Regions from separate parts of the Serratia sp. NFX21 genome, predicted to be linked through region 1. Evidence: predicted binding sites of a transcription regulator. Region 1 holds the regulator's gene; each other region holds the start of a gene.
What was found. The regulator PurR, encoded in region 1, represses purine synthesis genes. The targets are predictions, from matches to a motif close to CANGCAAACGTTTGCNTG.
Positions count from the first base shown of each region.

Region 2: purT (formate-dependent phosphoribosylglycinamide formyltransferase) is a predicted target of PurR. The motif match lies at 1,799-1,816, and genes of this name have one in related genera.
Region 3: purE (5-(carboxyamino)imidazole ribonucleotide mutase) is a predicted target of PurR. The motif match lies at 3,187-3,204, and genes of this name have one in related genera.

Region 1 is NZ_CP183196.1:2,786,156-2,790,634, reverse strand. It holds gene ACNT1W_RS13270 (C40 family peptidase) at 1-800, shown strand, start outside; gene sodB (superoxide dismutase [Fe]) at 994-1,572, shown strand; gene ACNT1W_RS13260 (YnhF family membrane protein) at 1,626-1,715, opposite strand; gene purR (HTH-type transcriptional repressor PurR) at 2,039-3,064, shown strand; gene punR (DNA-binding transcriptional activator PunR) at 3,061-4,005, opposite strand; gene punC (purine nucleoside transporter PunC) at 4,129-4,479, shown strand, end outside.
Region 2 is NZ_CP183196.1:3,458,756-3,463,234, reverse strand. It holds gene ACNT1W_RS16310 (glycosyltransferase) at 1-220, shown strand, start outside; gene ACNT1W_RS16305 (YoaH family protein) at 284-529, shown strand; gene purT (formate-dependent phosphoribosylglycinamide formyltransferase) at 563-1,741, opposite strand; gene dbpA (ATP-dependent RNA helicase DbpA) at 1,983-3,365, shown strand; gene ACNT1W_RS16290 (YebG family protein) at 3,454-3,777, shown strand; gene yqfB (N(4)-acetylcytidine aminohydrolase) at 3,817-4,125, shown strand; gene yebF (protein YebF) at 4,196-4,479, shown strand, end outside.
Region 3 is NZ_CP183196.1:1,663,375-1,667,853, reverse strand. It holds gene ybcJ (ribosome-associated protein YbcJ) at 1-146, shown strand, start outside; gene cysS (cysteine--tRNA ligase) at 215-1,600, opposite strand; gene ppiB (peptidylprolyl isomerase B) at 1,903-2,397, shown strand; gene ACNT1W_RS07805 (UDP-2,3-diacylglucosamine diphosphatase) at 2,408-3,130, shown strand; gene purE (5-(carboxyamino)imidazole ribonucleotide mutase) at 3,296-3,820, shown strand; gene purK (5-(carboxyamino)imidazole ribonucleotide synthase) at 3,817-4,479, shown strand, end outside.

The DNA.
Region 1 (4,479 bases):
TTGTGCTGTTGTTTACACAGCTATTCTTTAATCTGGCGCATGCAGCGCCACAGGCACGTGTTGCCGCTGAGCAGCGCAAGAGCCACGTAAACGAAGCCCGGCCGGATGACCGCAAGAAAAAGAAAGCGGTTAAGGCCAGCAGCAAAAAAGTAAAAGTCACTACTCCGCAGAAAACCGCCAAGGTCTCCAAAGCCAAAACAGAAAAAACCGCTAAAAAGATCGTTAGCACAAAATCGAAAAACAAAACTCATAAAATAGCCAAAATTAAAGTGACCCCGCCGAAGAAGGGCTATAAAAAAGGCTATGGGCGCCATCGTGAAACCGGTATGGCAACCGCCAAATTGGTGGCTGACGAAAAACCACTGAAGCTCAGCCCTGCGCACAAAAAACGCTACCAGCATGCCAAGCAAACCGCGATGGCCAAGCTGATGGATCAAATGGGTAAACCTTATCGCTGGGGTGGCTCCTCGCCAAGAACCGGCTTTGACTGTAGCGGTCTGATTTATTACGCCTATAAAGACATCGTTAAAATTAAAATGCCGCGTACCGCCAACGAGATGTATCACCTGCGTGACGCAGCGCCGATCAAGAAGAGTGAGCTGGAAAGCGGCGATCTGGTGTTCTTCCGCATTAACAACCGCGGCGTGGCCGACCATGTTGGGGTTTATTTGGGTAACGGCAAATTCATTCAGTCCCCGCGTACCGGTGAAGAAATCCGCATCAGCCAGCTCGATAACGACTACTGGCAAAACCACTACATCGGCGCACGCCGGGTAGTCACGCCAAAAACCATTCGATAAACTCCCTTGCGGCTGGCACTGTCAGCCGCTCTCCCCTGATCGTTTCCCCAAACCTCGTAGTCATAGCCAATCCCTTGCCCGTTCCCCCTGTAATTCATCGCGAAAATTGCTAAGCTAAATACCCACAATAAAAACAGGTCAATCTAATACCCGTTGTTACGACGGTGGACTGGCACTGTACAAGGAGAAAGCAATGTCGTTCGAACTTCCTGCATTACCTTATGAAAAAAACGCCCTCGAACCGCACATTTCCGCAGAAACTCTGGAATACCATTATGGCAAGCATCACAACGCCTACGTGGTGAACCTGAACAATCTGCTGAAAGGCAGCAAGTTTGAAGGGTTGTCCCTCGAAGAGATCGTTAAGGCCTCTGACGGCGGCATCTTCAATAATGCCGCTCAGGTATGGAACCACACTTTCTATTGGCACTGTCTGTCGCCACAGGGCGGCGGTGAGCCTGAAGGTAAACTGGCCGTGGCGATTAATCAGGCATTTGGTTCTTTCGCCGAATTTAAACAGCAATTCAGCGACGCCGCAGTGAAAAACTTTGGCGCAGGCTGGACCTGGCTGGTGAAAAAACCGGAGGGTTCGCTGGCGATTGTTAACACCTCGAACGCAGCGACACCGCTAACCGGTGATGATAAACCGCTGCTGACCGTCGACGTTTGGGAACACGCCTATTACATCGATTACCGCAACGCACGACCTGCCTACCTGGAAAACTTCTGGGCACTGGTTAACTGGGCATTTGTGGAAAAGAACCTGGCGTAACGCGGGGAAAAACAATCAGGCGCAGCGGGCTGCGCCTGTTTTACTTGAGGGGATCAGTTCAAAGCAGCGGTGAAGCTGAAAGCAATAATCACGGCCAGCGCACAAACGGTGGTGAACAGTGACATTTTCAGATCGGTATCCATTACAACTCCTTTTCAGATTGGGTTTCCCAAGGGTAAAAGGCACACAATTAATGCGTCAAACCATTTTCACACAGTTGAACAATAAAATCTTGTTATCATTTCCCGGTTTATTATACCGATTACCTCTTCCACTTTGGCTCAATATGGGACAAAATTCGCAGTTCACAACTGTGTACCGGCAAAATGCCCCTCCTGACCAAGCGCTGACGACTTCAACACACTAAAAACTCAGTTTTCGCTTCTTTGGAGAAGGATCTACGCAGGCAAACGATTAACATCACACTTACATACTGCAACATGTGAGTTCAGGAGTCATTCTTTACATGGCAACGATTAAAGATGTGGCCAAACGCGCTGGCGTTTCCACCACCACCGTTTCGCACGTCATCAATAAGACTCGTTTCGTCGCCGAAGAGACAAAAGCGGCCGTTGGCGCTGCGATTAAAGAGCTGCATTACTCACCCAGCGCCGTAGCGCGCAGCCTGAAGGTCAATCACACCAAATCGATTGGCCTGCTGGCCACCTCCAGCGAAGCCCCCTACTTTGCCGAAGTGATCGAGGCGGTAGAAAACAGCTGCTACAGCAAAGGCTATACGCTGATTTTATGTAACTCGCACAACAATCTGGACAAACAGCGGGCCTATCTGGCGATGCTGGCGCAAAAGCGTGTTGATGGTCTGCTGGTGATGTGTTCGGAATATCCAGACCAATTGCTCGGCATGCTGGAAGACTACCGCAACATCCCAATGGTTGTGATGGACTGGGGCGCGGCCCGCGGTGATTTTACCGATAGCATCATTGATAACGCCTTCGCCGGCGGCTATCTGGCCGGGCGTTATCTGATTGAACGCGGTCACCGCGATATTGGAGCCATTCCAGGCCAACTGTCGCGCAATACCGGTGGCGGCCGCCATCAGGGCTTTTTAAAAGCCATGGAAGAAGCCAATATTGAAGTACGTGACGAGTGGATTGTTCAGGGTGACTTTGAGCCGGAATCCGGCTACAAGGCCATGCACCAGATCCTGTCGCAAAAACATCGCCCGACCGCGGTATTCTGCGGCGGCGACATCATGGCGATGGGCGCGATCTGCGCCGCCGACGAACTTGGGCTGCGGGTGCCACAAGACATTTCGGTGATTGGCTACGATAACGTGCGTAACGCCCGCTATTTCACCCCGGCACTGACCACCATTCATCAACCCAAAGAGCGTTTGGGTGAAATGGCGTTCACCATGTTGCTGGACCGTATTATCAGCAAGCGTGAAGAGTCGCAGGTGATTGAAGTGCATCCGAAACTGATTGAGCGTCGTTCGGTCGCTGACGGCCCATTCATCGATTACCGCCGCTAATTGCTAATGCCGGAAGCCGCTGTGGTTTCCGGCACCACTTCGCTTAGCCATTCCTGATTCAGCGTTTCACTGTCCCCCAGGTAATCCAACAGCCAGGCCATCGCCGGTGATGGCGTATTCTGCTGCCAGGTCAGACAACAGGGGCTGGCCGGAAACGGCTGCTGCAGCTGCAACGCTACCAGTTCCCCACGCTGCACCAATGGCAAGGCCTGATGCGCCGGCATCATGCCAACGCACAGGCCGGCACACAGACAATCCAGCGCCGAGGCCCAGTCCGGCACCACCAGCCGCCGTTGGTTGTCCAGTGTCCAGGTGACCCGCTTGGGCAGGTTGCGCGAGGTATCTTCCAGACACAGCGACGGGAAAGGCCGCAGTTGCTCATCATTCAACAGGCCATCCATCATCGCCAGCGGATGCTGCGGACTGACCACGCACAGCCAGCGCATGTCGCCCATATCGCGAAAGGCAAACCCGCCCCCGACCGGCACCGCACGCGTCGCCCCAATAGCCATATCAGCACGCCCGTCCACCAGCGCATCCCAGACGCCGTTAAACACCTCAGGTTGGACCATCAGTTCTACGTCGGGGAAATGGCGATAGAAGTCCAGAACCAGTTGGCGGCAGCGCTGGGGTTTAACAATGATGTCTACCGCAATTTTCAGTTGGCCACGCCAACCGTTAGCCACCTGTTGACACTGGCGGCGGGTGTCGAGCATTTTTTTGATGACACTGCGTGCCTCCTGCACAAACACCACGCCGGCCGGGGTCAGTTCCACGTCACGATGACGCCGTTCAAACAGCGGAACCGCCAGCCATTGTTCCAATTGCCGCACGGTATAACTGACCGCCGAGGGCACTCGGTGCAGCTCATGCGCCGCTGCGCTGAAGCTGCCGGTGCGGGCGACCGCATCTACCACATCGAGAGAATATTCAGACCACATAACCCTGCCTTCAATTTTTTTAACAGCACCTCGCAAATATTACCGTTTCACAAGCAGAGATCCAGCCGGATACACTTGCCGGCGCTAAAAACCTGCGACAATAAAATATTAATGAGAAATACCATGCGAAATTCCTTTGGTTTTATGTTCTATCTTGCCGGCCTGAGTATGCTGGGTTACCTGGCCACCGACATGTACCTGCCCGCCTTTGGCATAATGCAGCAAGACCTGCAAATTTCCGCCGGGGCGATCAGCGCCAGCCTGAGTATCTTCCTGGCCGGCTTCGCCTTTGCTCAATTGCTCTGGGGGCCACTTTCCGACCGCCTCGGCCGTAAACCGGTGTTGCTGATTGGCCTGGCGCTGTTTGCCCTGGGTTGCCTGGGCATGCTGTGGGTACAAAATGCCGTTCAACTGTGGTCACTGCGTTTCATCCAGGCCATTGGCGTCTGTTCCGCCGCCGTTACCTGGCAGGCA
Region 2 (4,479 bases), 670 kb from region 1:
GATTACCCGTGAAGCCTTGGGCATTTGCCACAGCATCCGTCGTGAGCCAGAGCTGGCGGCCCAGTGCCGTATCACCGATGAGTTCTTTCAGCTTGGCATCGATCGGGCGATGGTTGATAACGCGCGCGGCCTCAAACAGGGATGGCACGTTATTCTCTGGCTTCACCGCCTGAAGCAGTGGCGACATGGCGATCCTTGTTCACTGCCGGCGGCCGAATAACAGACGTTGGGATCCGTCGGTTTAAGGCGTATACTCAGCCTCCATTTTGCCGGAGAGAAACACATGCTTGCAGGTATGCCGTCACTGAGTCATCTAGAGCAGCAGGAAGCTGCAGATCGTATCCATCTGTTGATGGAACAAGGCATGAGCAGTGGTGAAGCCATCGCGCGCGTCGCGCAGGAAATCCGCGAAAAACATCAGGGTGATCAGGTTAGCGTCATGTTTGATGACGAAGACGACGATGAAGAGTATCAGGAACGGCCGGATGACCAGGCTGATGACGACTCGGAAGAAGACGAAAACTATTGATGTTGTCGGGGCCGGCAAACCGGCCCCAAAGCATTAACCTTCAATCACCACCGCAGCTGCGGCCCGTTTGGCCGATTCCACCGGCAGCGCTACATTTTCTGCCGTAGCCAGCGCGACCCCCATCCGACGTTGACCGTTAATTTCCGGCTTGCCGAACAAACGCAGTTGATTGTGGCCGACCAGCGCGCGATCCAGCCCACTAAAGCGCAGGTCACCGCTGATTAGCTGTGGCAGGATCACCGCCGAAGCAGAAGGGCCAAATTGGCGAATGGCGCCAATCGGCAGACCGAGGAAAGCGCGAACGTGTAGCGCAAATTCGGACAGATCTTGTGAAATCAGAGTCACCATGCCGGTATCGTGCGGGCGCGGTGAAACCTCGCTGAAGATCACTTCATCGCCACAAACAAACAATTCAACGCCGAACAGGCCAAAACCGCCCAGCGCCTTCACCACATTTTCTGCAATCGCCTGTGCGCGGCTTAGCGCCAGGTCACTCATCTGCTGCGGTTGCCACGATTCGCGGTAATCGCCGTCCTCCTGACGATGGCCGATCGGCGCACAGAAATGCACACCGTCGACAGCGCTGATGGTCAGCAGGGTGATTTCAAAATCAAATTTTACCAGCCCTTCAACAATCACCCGGCCACCACCGGCGCGACCGCCTTGCTGGGCATAATCCCAGGCGGTTTTCAACTGTTCCGGGCTGCGGATCAGACTTTGGCCCTTGCCGGAAGAGCTCATCACCGGCTTGATAATGCACGGGTAGCCAATTTCGTCGACCGCCTGGCGGAAAGCGGTTTCGCCGTCGGCAAAACGGTAACTGGAGGTTGGCAGGCCAAGGGTTTCCGCCGCCAGACGGCGGATGCCTTCGCGGTTCATCGTCAGGCGAGTTGCCTCGGCGCAGGGCACCACGCGGTGTCCTTGCTGTTCCAGTTCAACCAGCATGCTGGTGGCGATGGCCTCGATCTCAGGCACGATATAGTCAGGACGTTCCTGCTCAATCACGGCCTTCAGCGCGTTGCCATCGAGCATGTTAATCACGTGGCTGCGATGCGCCACATGCATGGCAGGGGCGTCGGCATAGCGATCTACGGCGATGACTTCGAGGCCCAAACGCTGGCATTCGATAGCAACTTCTTTACCCAGCTCGCCGGAGCCGAGCAACATAACGCGGGTGGCGGACGGGCGCAGGGCGGTTCCAATAGTTAACATAGTCTCGTACCTGGATCTGTGGAGTGTAATGCGGTCGGATAATGGCCCGGCAGTATATACGAAAACGTTTGCGTATGCAGCCGGAGGCTATTGAACTGCCGATGTGTTGGCCAAAAGCCGCAGTTGGCGGCTTTTTTTATGCGTGAAATCCGTAATCCACCCTATCTCTGTTATCATCTGCGGCTGATTCGGTGCTGCCCTGAGCGCGCCGCCATTCCATTTGCCATAAAGAGTTATCGCCGTGAGCACAGTATCTTTTTCTTCCCTGCCGCTGCCAGCCGAACAGTTGGCCAACCTCAACGAACTGGGGTATGCCGAAATGACACCGGTGCAGGCCGCCGCACTGCCCGCCATCCTGAATGGGCAGGACGTACGTGCCAAAGCAAAAACCGGCAGCGGTAAAACGGCGGCGTTCGGCATCGGTCTGCTGGACAAAATTAACGTAGCTCAGGTGGCCGCGCAGGCGCTGATCCTGTGCCCGACGCGTGAGCTGGCTGACCAGGTGAGCAAAGAATTGCGCCGTTTGGCGCGCTTCACCCAGAACATTAAAATTTTGACCCTGTGCGGCGGCCAGCCGATGGGGCCGCAGCTTGACTCGCTGGTACATGCCCCCCATATCGTGGTGGGGACGCCGGGGCGCATTCAGGAACACCTGCGCAAGAAAACGCTGGTACTGGATGAACTGAAAGTGCTGGTGCTGGACGAAGCTGACCGCATGTTGGATATGGGTTTCGCCGATGACATCGATGATGTGATCAGTTACACGCCGCCGCAGCGCCAAACGCTGCTGTTCTCGGCAACCTATCCGAGCGGTATCGAACGCATCAGCGCCCGCGTGCAGCGCAGCCCGTTAAATGTGGAAGTGGACGACGGTGAAGAACAAACCACCATCGAACAACGCTTCTATGAAACCACCCGCGATCAGCGTCCGGCGGTGCTGGTGTCGGCAATCCGCCATTACCAACCTTCTTCCTGCGTGGTGTTCTGCAACACCAAGCGCGACTGTCAGAGCGTGTATGAAGCGTTGGAGTCTCGCGGCATCAACGTGCTGGCGCTACATGGCGATCTGGAACAACGCGATCGTGACCAGGTGCTGGTGCGTTTTGCCAACCGCAGTTGCCGGGTGCTGGTGGCAACCGACGTTGCCGCACGCGGCCTGGATATCAAAGAGCTGGAGCTGGTAGTTAACTACGAGCTGGCATTTGATCCGGAAGTGCACGTTCACCGCATTGGCCGTACCGGCCGTGCCGGTTTGAGCGGCAAGGCGATCAGCCTGTGCACACCGCAGGAAATGACGCGCGCACATGCCATTGAAGACTATTTGCAAACCAAGGTTAAGTGGGCACCGGTATCTGAGCTGAGCGGGGCGGGGAATACCACGCTGGAAGCCGAAATGGTCACCCTGTGCATCGACGGTGGTCGCAAGGCCAAAATCCGTCCAGGCGACATTCTCGGCGCATTGACCGGCGATGCCGGGCTGACGGCGGCGGAAGTGGGCAAGATCGACATGTTCCCGGTACATGCCTATGTGGCGATCCGCAAGGAAAGCGCCCGCAAGGCACTGCAACAGCTTCAGCAGGGCAAAATCAAGGGTAAGAACTGCAAGGTGCGGTTGTTGAAATAAGTCGCGTCAGGGGTGCGCTTGCATCCCTGCGTAAAATCACCTTATACTGTATAAAAATACAGTATTCTAACCTTTGAGGAATGCACACATGGCCGTTGAAGTTAAATATGTGGTGGTGAGAAACGGTGAGGAAAAGATGACTTTCGCAACCAAGAAAGAAGCCGACGCTTACGACAAAATGCTGGATCTGGCAGATAGCCTCGGTGAATGGCTGCAGCAGTCACCCCTGACCCTGGATGATGAGCAGCGTGAAGGGCTGAGCTTCTTCCTGGCGGAGAATAAAGACGTGCTGGGGCAAATTCTGCGCGGCGCTGGGCCGACAGAAGCGCCTAAGAAATCCGCCAAAGTGAAAACGGAAAAACCTGTCGCTACCACTAAAGAGGGATCTGCGTCAGAAAAGCAGGCAGCATAATGACTTATGTTGCGGCAATGTGATGAAAAAGGATCTAGAATGAGCCGTGAAATAACTTTCTTCAGCCGCTTTGAGCAAGATATTTTGGCCGGGCGCAAGACCATTACCATTCGGGATGCCAGTGAATCCCACTTTCAACCCGGTGAGGTATTGCGCGTTAGCCGCAATGAAGACAACGTCTTTTTCTGCCAGATTGAAGTGCTGTCAGTCACGCCGGTGCGCCTGGACGGGTTAACCGAGCAGCATGCCCGGCAGGAAAACATGTCACTCGGCGAACTGAAGCAGGTGATCAAGGAAATCTATCCGGGGCTGGATGAGCTGTTTGTCATCACCTTCGCCAAACGCTGATCTGTCGCCAGGCCAGTTGTGAGCCAAGGGCCAATGCCTGCGGATAGCGTTAATCACAACTGGAGGGAATATGAAAACAACGGGACTGAGTTTGGCGGTAGCGCTGTTGGCCATGGTGGGGTTAACCACCTCGGTGCAGGCACAGGAGCAACGTAGCGCCAAAGTCGCGCAATGCGCGGGTCTGCAACCGGCAGACGTTGCCGCTCAGGTGAAACGCGATTTTCTGCAAAACCGTATCACACGCTGGGAATCGGATAAAAAACTGCTGGGCACGGCCACCCCGATCGCCTGGATCAGCCCGGAAGCCATTACCGGTAAAGATGCCGTCTGGCAGGTCCCTTTGACGGTTCGCGG
Region 3 (4,479 bases), 1.1 Mb from region 1:
GGTGTGAAAGTGGCGGTGCCGCCAAAGAAGTCATCGCCGATGGGCAGGTGAAAGTAAACGGCAAAGTAGAAACGCGCAAGCGCTGCAAAATCGTCGCCGATCAGGTGGTGGAGTTTAACGGCGGCAAGGTTGTAGTTAAGCCATAAGCCATGCTCCATAAAAAAGGCGCTGAGTTAACCCTCAGCGCCTTTTTTGCTTTTCAGCCTTAAGCGAATTACTTACGGCGCCAGGTGGTTCCCTGCGGGCCATCTTCCAGCACAATGTTCATCTCGTTCAAACGGTCGCGCGCGGCATCCGCCAGCGCCCAATCTTTGGCTTTGCGCGCGTCATTACGCTGTTTGATCAGTGCCTCGATCTCCGCTACTTCACCGTCGTCCGCCTGTGCGCCGCCCTGCAGGAACAGTTCCGGTTCTTGCTGCAACAAGCCCAGCACCTTCGCCAGCTTGCGCAGTTCCGCCGCCAGGCCGTTGGCTGCAGTCAGATCTTCTGCTTTCAGACGGTTAACCTCGCGTGCCAAATCAAACAGCGCCGAATAAGCTTCCGGGGTATTGAAGTCATCATCCATGGCTTCGCGGAAGCGAGCTTCAAACACTTCGCCACCGGCCGGTTGAGCGTTAACGTCGGTACCGCGCAGCGCGGTGTACAAACGCTCCAGTGCGGTACGCGCCTGTTTCAGGTTCTCTTCGCTGTAGTTCAGTTGGCTGCGATAGTGGCCAGACATCAGGAAGTAACGCACGGTTTCGGCGTCGTAGTAACCCAGCACGTCGCGGATGGTGAAGAAGTTATCCAGCGATTTCGACATTTTTTCTTTGTCGATCATCACCATACCGGAGTGCATCCAGTAGTTGACGTACGGGCCGTCGTGAGCACAGCTAGACTGGGCAATTTCGTTCTCGTGATGCGGGAACATCAGATCGGAACCGCCGCCGTGGATGTCAAAATGGGTGCCCAACTGCTTGCAGTTCATCGCAGAACATTCAATGTGCCAGCCCGGACGGCCTGCGCCCCATGGCGATTCCCAGCTCGGTTCGCCCGGCTTGGACATCTTCCACAGCACGAAATCCATCGGGTTGCGTTTTACATCATCGATTTCTACCCGCGCACCGGCCTGCAGCTGATCCAGATCCTGGCGTGACAACAAGCCGTATTGCGGATCGCTGTCGATAGAGAACATCACGTCGCCGTTGCTGGCCACGTAGGCGTGATCGCGATCGATCAGGCGCTGGGTGATCTCAACGATCTCGGCGATATGCTGAGTGGCGCGCGGTTCGATGTCCGGGCGTTCAATCAGCAGAGAATCGAAGTCGGCGTGCATCTCTGCCAGCATGCGCGTGGTCAGTTGATCGCAGCTTTCGCCATTCTCTGTCGCACGGCGGATAATTTTATCGTCAACGTCGGTAACGTTACGCACGTAGTTCAGCGAATAGCCGAGGTAACGCAAATAACGCGCGACGACGTCGAAAGCAACAAAGGTACGCCCGTGGCCGATATGACACAGGTCATAGATGGTTACCCCGCACACGTACATGCCAACTTTACCGGCATGAATGGGCTTAAATTCCTCTTTTTGACGACTCAGGGTATTAAAAATCTTTAGCATCGGGACATTCCGTGGTGTGCGTGATAACAAAAATAGTAATTAGGCGATTCACCCAGCAGCGTATTGAAACCCGAAGCCTGATCTAATGCAAGGTTAAGGCCGCGCTTTGCTAAGCTGAGAGGTGGAAAACGGTGAGAAATCAGCGAACGCCACCAATGTTATAATATAACAATTATCGTTTTACCACAGCCAGCGTGCGGTTTACCCGCTGCTGACTGATTAAAGGAGATATGTTATAACGGCGGTCTGATTGTTCACTCGATCCTTGTGACATCTCAATTCATCTTGTTAGGACTAAAACTATGGTTACTTTCCACACTAATCACGGCGATATCGTTATCAACACCTTTGCTGACAAAGCGCCGGTTACCGTTGAAAACTTCCTGAACTACTGCCGTGAAGGTTTCTACAATAACACCATTTTCCACCGTGTTATCAATGGCTTTATGGTTCAGGGCGGCGGTTTTGAGCCGGGCATGACCCAGAAAGACACCAAAGCGACTATCAAGAACGAAGCCAACAACGGTCTGAAAAACACCATCGGTACCCTGGCAATGGCTCGCACCAACGATCCACACTCTGCGACCGCACAGTTCTTCATCAACGTGGCAGACAACGACTTCCTGAACTTCCGCGGCGAAAACGCGCAGGGCTGGGGCTACTGCGTATTTGCTGAAGTGGTTGAAGGCATGGACGTGGTTAACAAGATCAAAGCGGTGAAAACCGGCCGTAGCGGCATGCACCAGGACGTACCGGTAGAAGACGTCATCGTCACTAGCGTTACCGTCAGCGAGTAATCGCGGCTGCATGAACACGCTGTTCATCGCAGATCTGCATTTAAGCGCACAGGAACCGGCAATCACTGCCGGTTTTCTGCGTTTTTTGCGGCAAGATGCCATTCACGCCGACGCCCTGTACATTCTTGGCGACCTGTTTGAAGCCTGGATCGGCGATGACGATCCCGAGCCACTGCACGGCGAAATCGCTGCGGCACTGAAGGCGCTGCAACAGGCTGGCGTGCCCTGCTACTTTATCCACGGCAACCGTGATTTTCTGGTCGGCAAACGCTTTGCCCGTGCCAGCGGTATGCAACTGCTGCCGGAAGAAAAAGTGCTGAATCTGTATGGCCGAAAAATCCTTATCCTGCATGGCGACACGCTGTGTACCGACGATCAGGCCTACCAACAGTTTCGCCGCAAGGTACACAATCCGCTGATCCAAAAACTGTTTCTGGCCATGCCGCTGCGCTGGCGTCTTAAGATCGCGGCCAAAATGCGTGCCCGCAGCCAGCAGAGTAACCAGTACAAGTCGGACTCTATTATGGACGTCAATCCACAGGCGGTTGAGCAGGCGATGCTGCGCCACAAGGTTCACTGGATGATCCACGGCCACACTCACCGTCCGGCGGTGCATGAATTGGCATTGAGCAACGGCAAGGCCCACCGCGTGGTGCTGGGAGCCTGGCACGTTGAAGGCTCCATGATCAAAGTCAGTGCCGACGCCGTCGAGCTGATCCAATTCCCGTTCTAAGTTCCTGACTTGTCGCACAGGTAAAAAAATTCACGCTTTTGGCAATGAAAACCGGCGACGCAACCGTTTTCCTCGCCGTGCGCTCATGGTATGCTCTGTGCCCTCATTCGGCCTCCCGCCGCAGGCAACCGGCCGTCGTTTGTACAATACAGGAGCCTTACACCCATGGGAGCCAACGCCGCTTCAGCCACCCACGCTGGGGTTAAAATCGCAATTGTAATGGGATCGAAAAGTGACTGGGCCACCATGCAGTTTGCCGCCGAAGTCCTGACCTCGCTCGATGTCCCGTTCCATGTCGAAGTCGTTTCCGCTCATCGCACGCCAGACAAGCTGTTCAGCTTTGCCGAGCAGGCAACTGATAATGGCTTTGACGTGATCATTGCCGGTGCAGGCGGTGCTGCGCACCTGCCGGGCATGCTGGCGGCGAAAACGCTGGTTCCGGTGCTGGGTGTTCCGGTGCAAAGCGCCGCACTGAGCGGTGTAGACAGCCTGTATTCAATCGTGCAAATGCCGCGCGGTATTCCAGTGGGTACGCTGGCCATCGGCAAAGCCGGTGCCGCCAACGCTGCCCTGCTGGCGGCACAAATTCTGGCGCTGCACGACGCCGCGCTGGCACAACGCCTGGCCGACTGGCGTCAGGCTCAAACTGACGAGGTGCTGAACCACCCGGATCCGCGGGAGGAAGCATGAAGCCGGTTTGCGTACTGGGCAACGGTCAGTTAGGGCGCATGCTGCGCCAGGCCGGTGAACCGCTGGGTATCGCCGTGTACCCGGTAGGCCTCGACGCCGAACCGGAAGCCGTGCCCTACCAGAACAGCGTGATCACCGCCGAAATCGAACGCTGGCCGGAAACCGCGCTGACGCGCGAACTGGCAACCCATAACAGCTTCGTCAACCGTGATATTTTTCCGCGTCTGGCAGATCGCCTGACGCAAAAGCAGTTGCTCGACCAACTTGGTCTGGCCACCGCGCCGTGGCAACTGCTGGCTGACGTCGCCGAATGGCCACAGGTGTTCGCGACTCTGGGTGAACTGGCGATCGTCAAACGTCGCGTTGGCGGTTACGACGGCCGCGGCCAGTGGCGTTTACGCCCAGGCCAGGAAGCCGAATTGCCGGCCGATGCCTATGGCGAATGTATCGTCGAGCAAGGGATTAACTTCTCCGGTGAGGTGTCGCTGGTCGGCGCACGCGGGCATGACGGCCAGTCGGTGTTCTATCCGCTGACCCATAACCTGCATGAAGAAGGCATTCTGCGCACCAGCGTGGCGCTGCCGCAGCCCAACCCTGCCCTGCAACGGCAGGCGGAGCAAATGCTGACGGCCATTCTTGATGAGCTGAACTACGTCGGC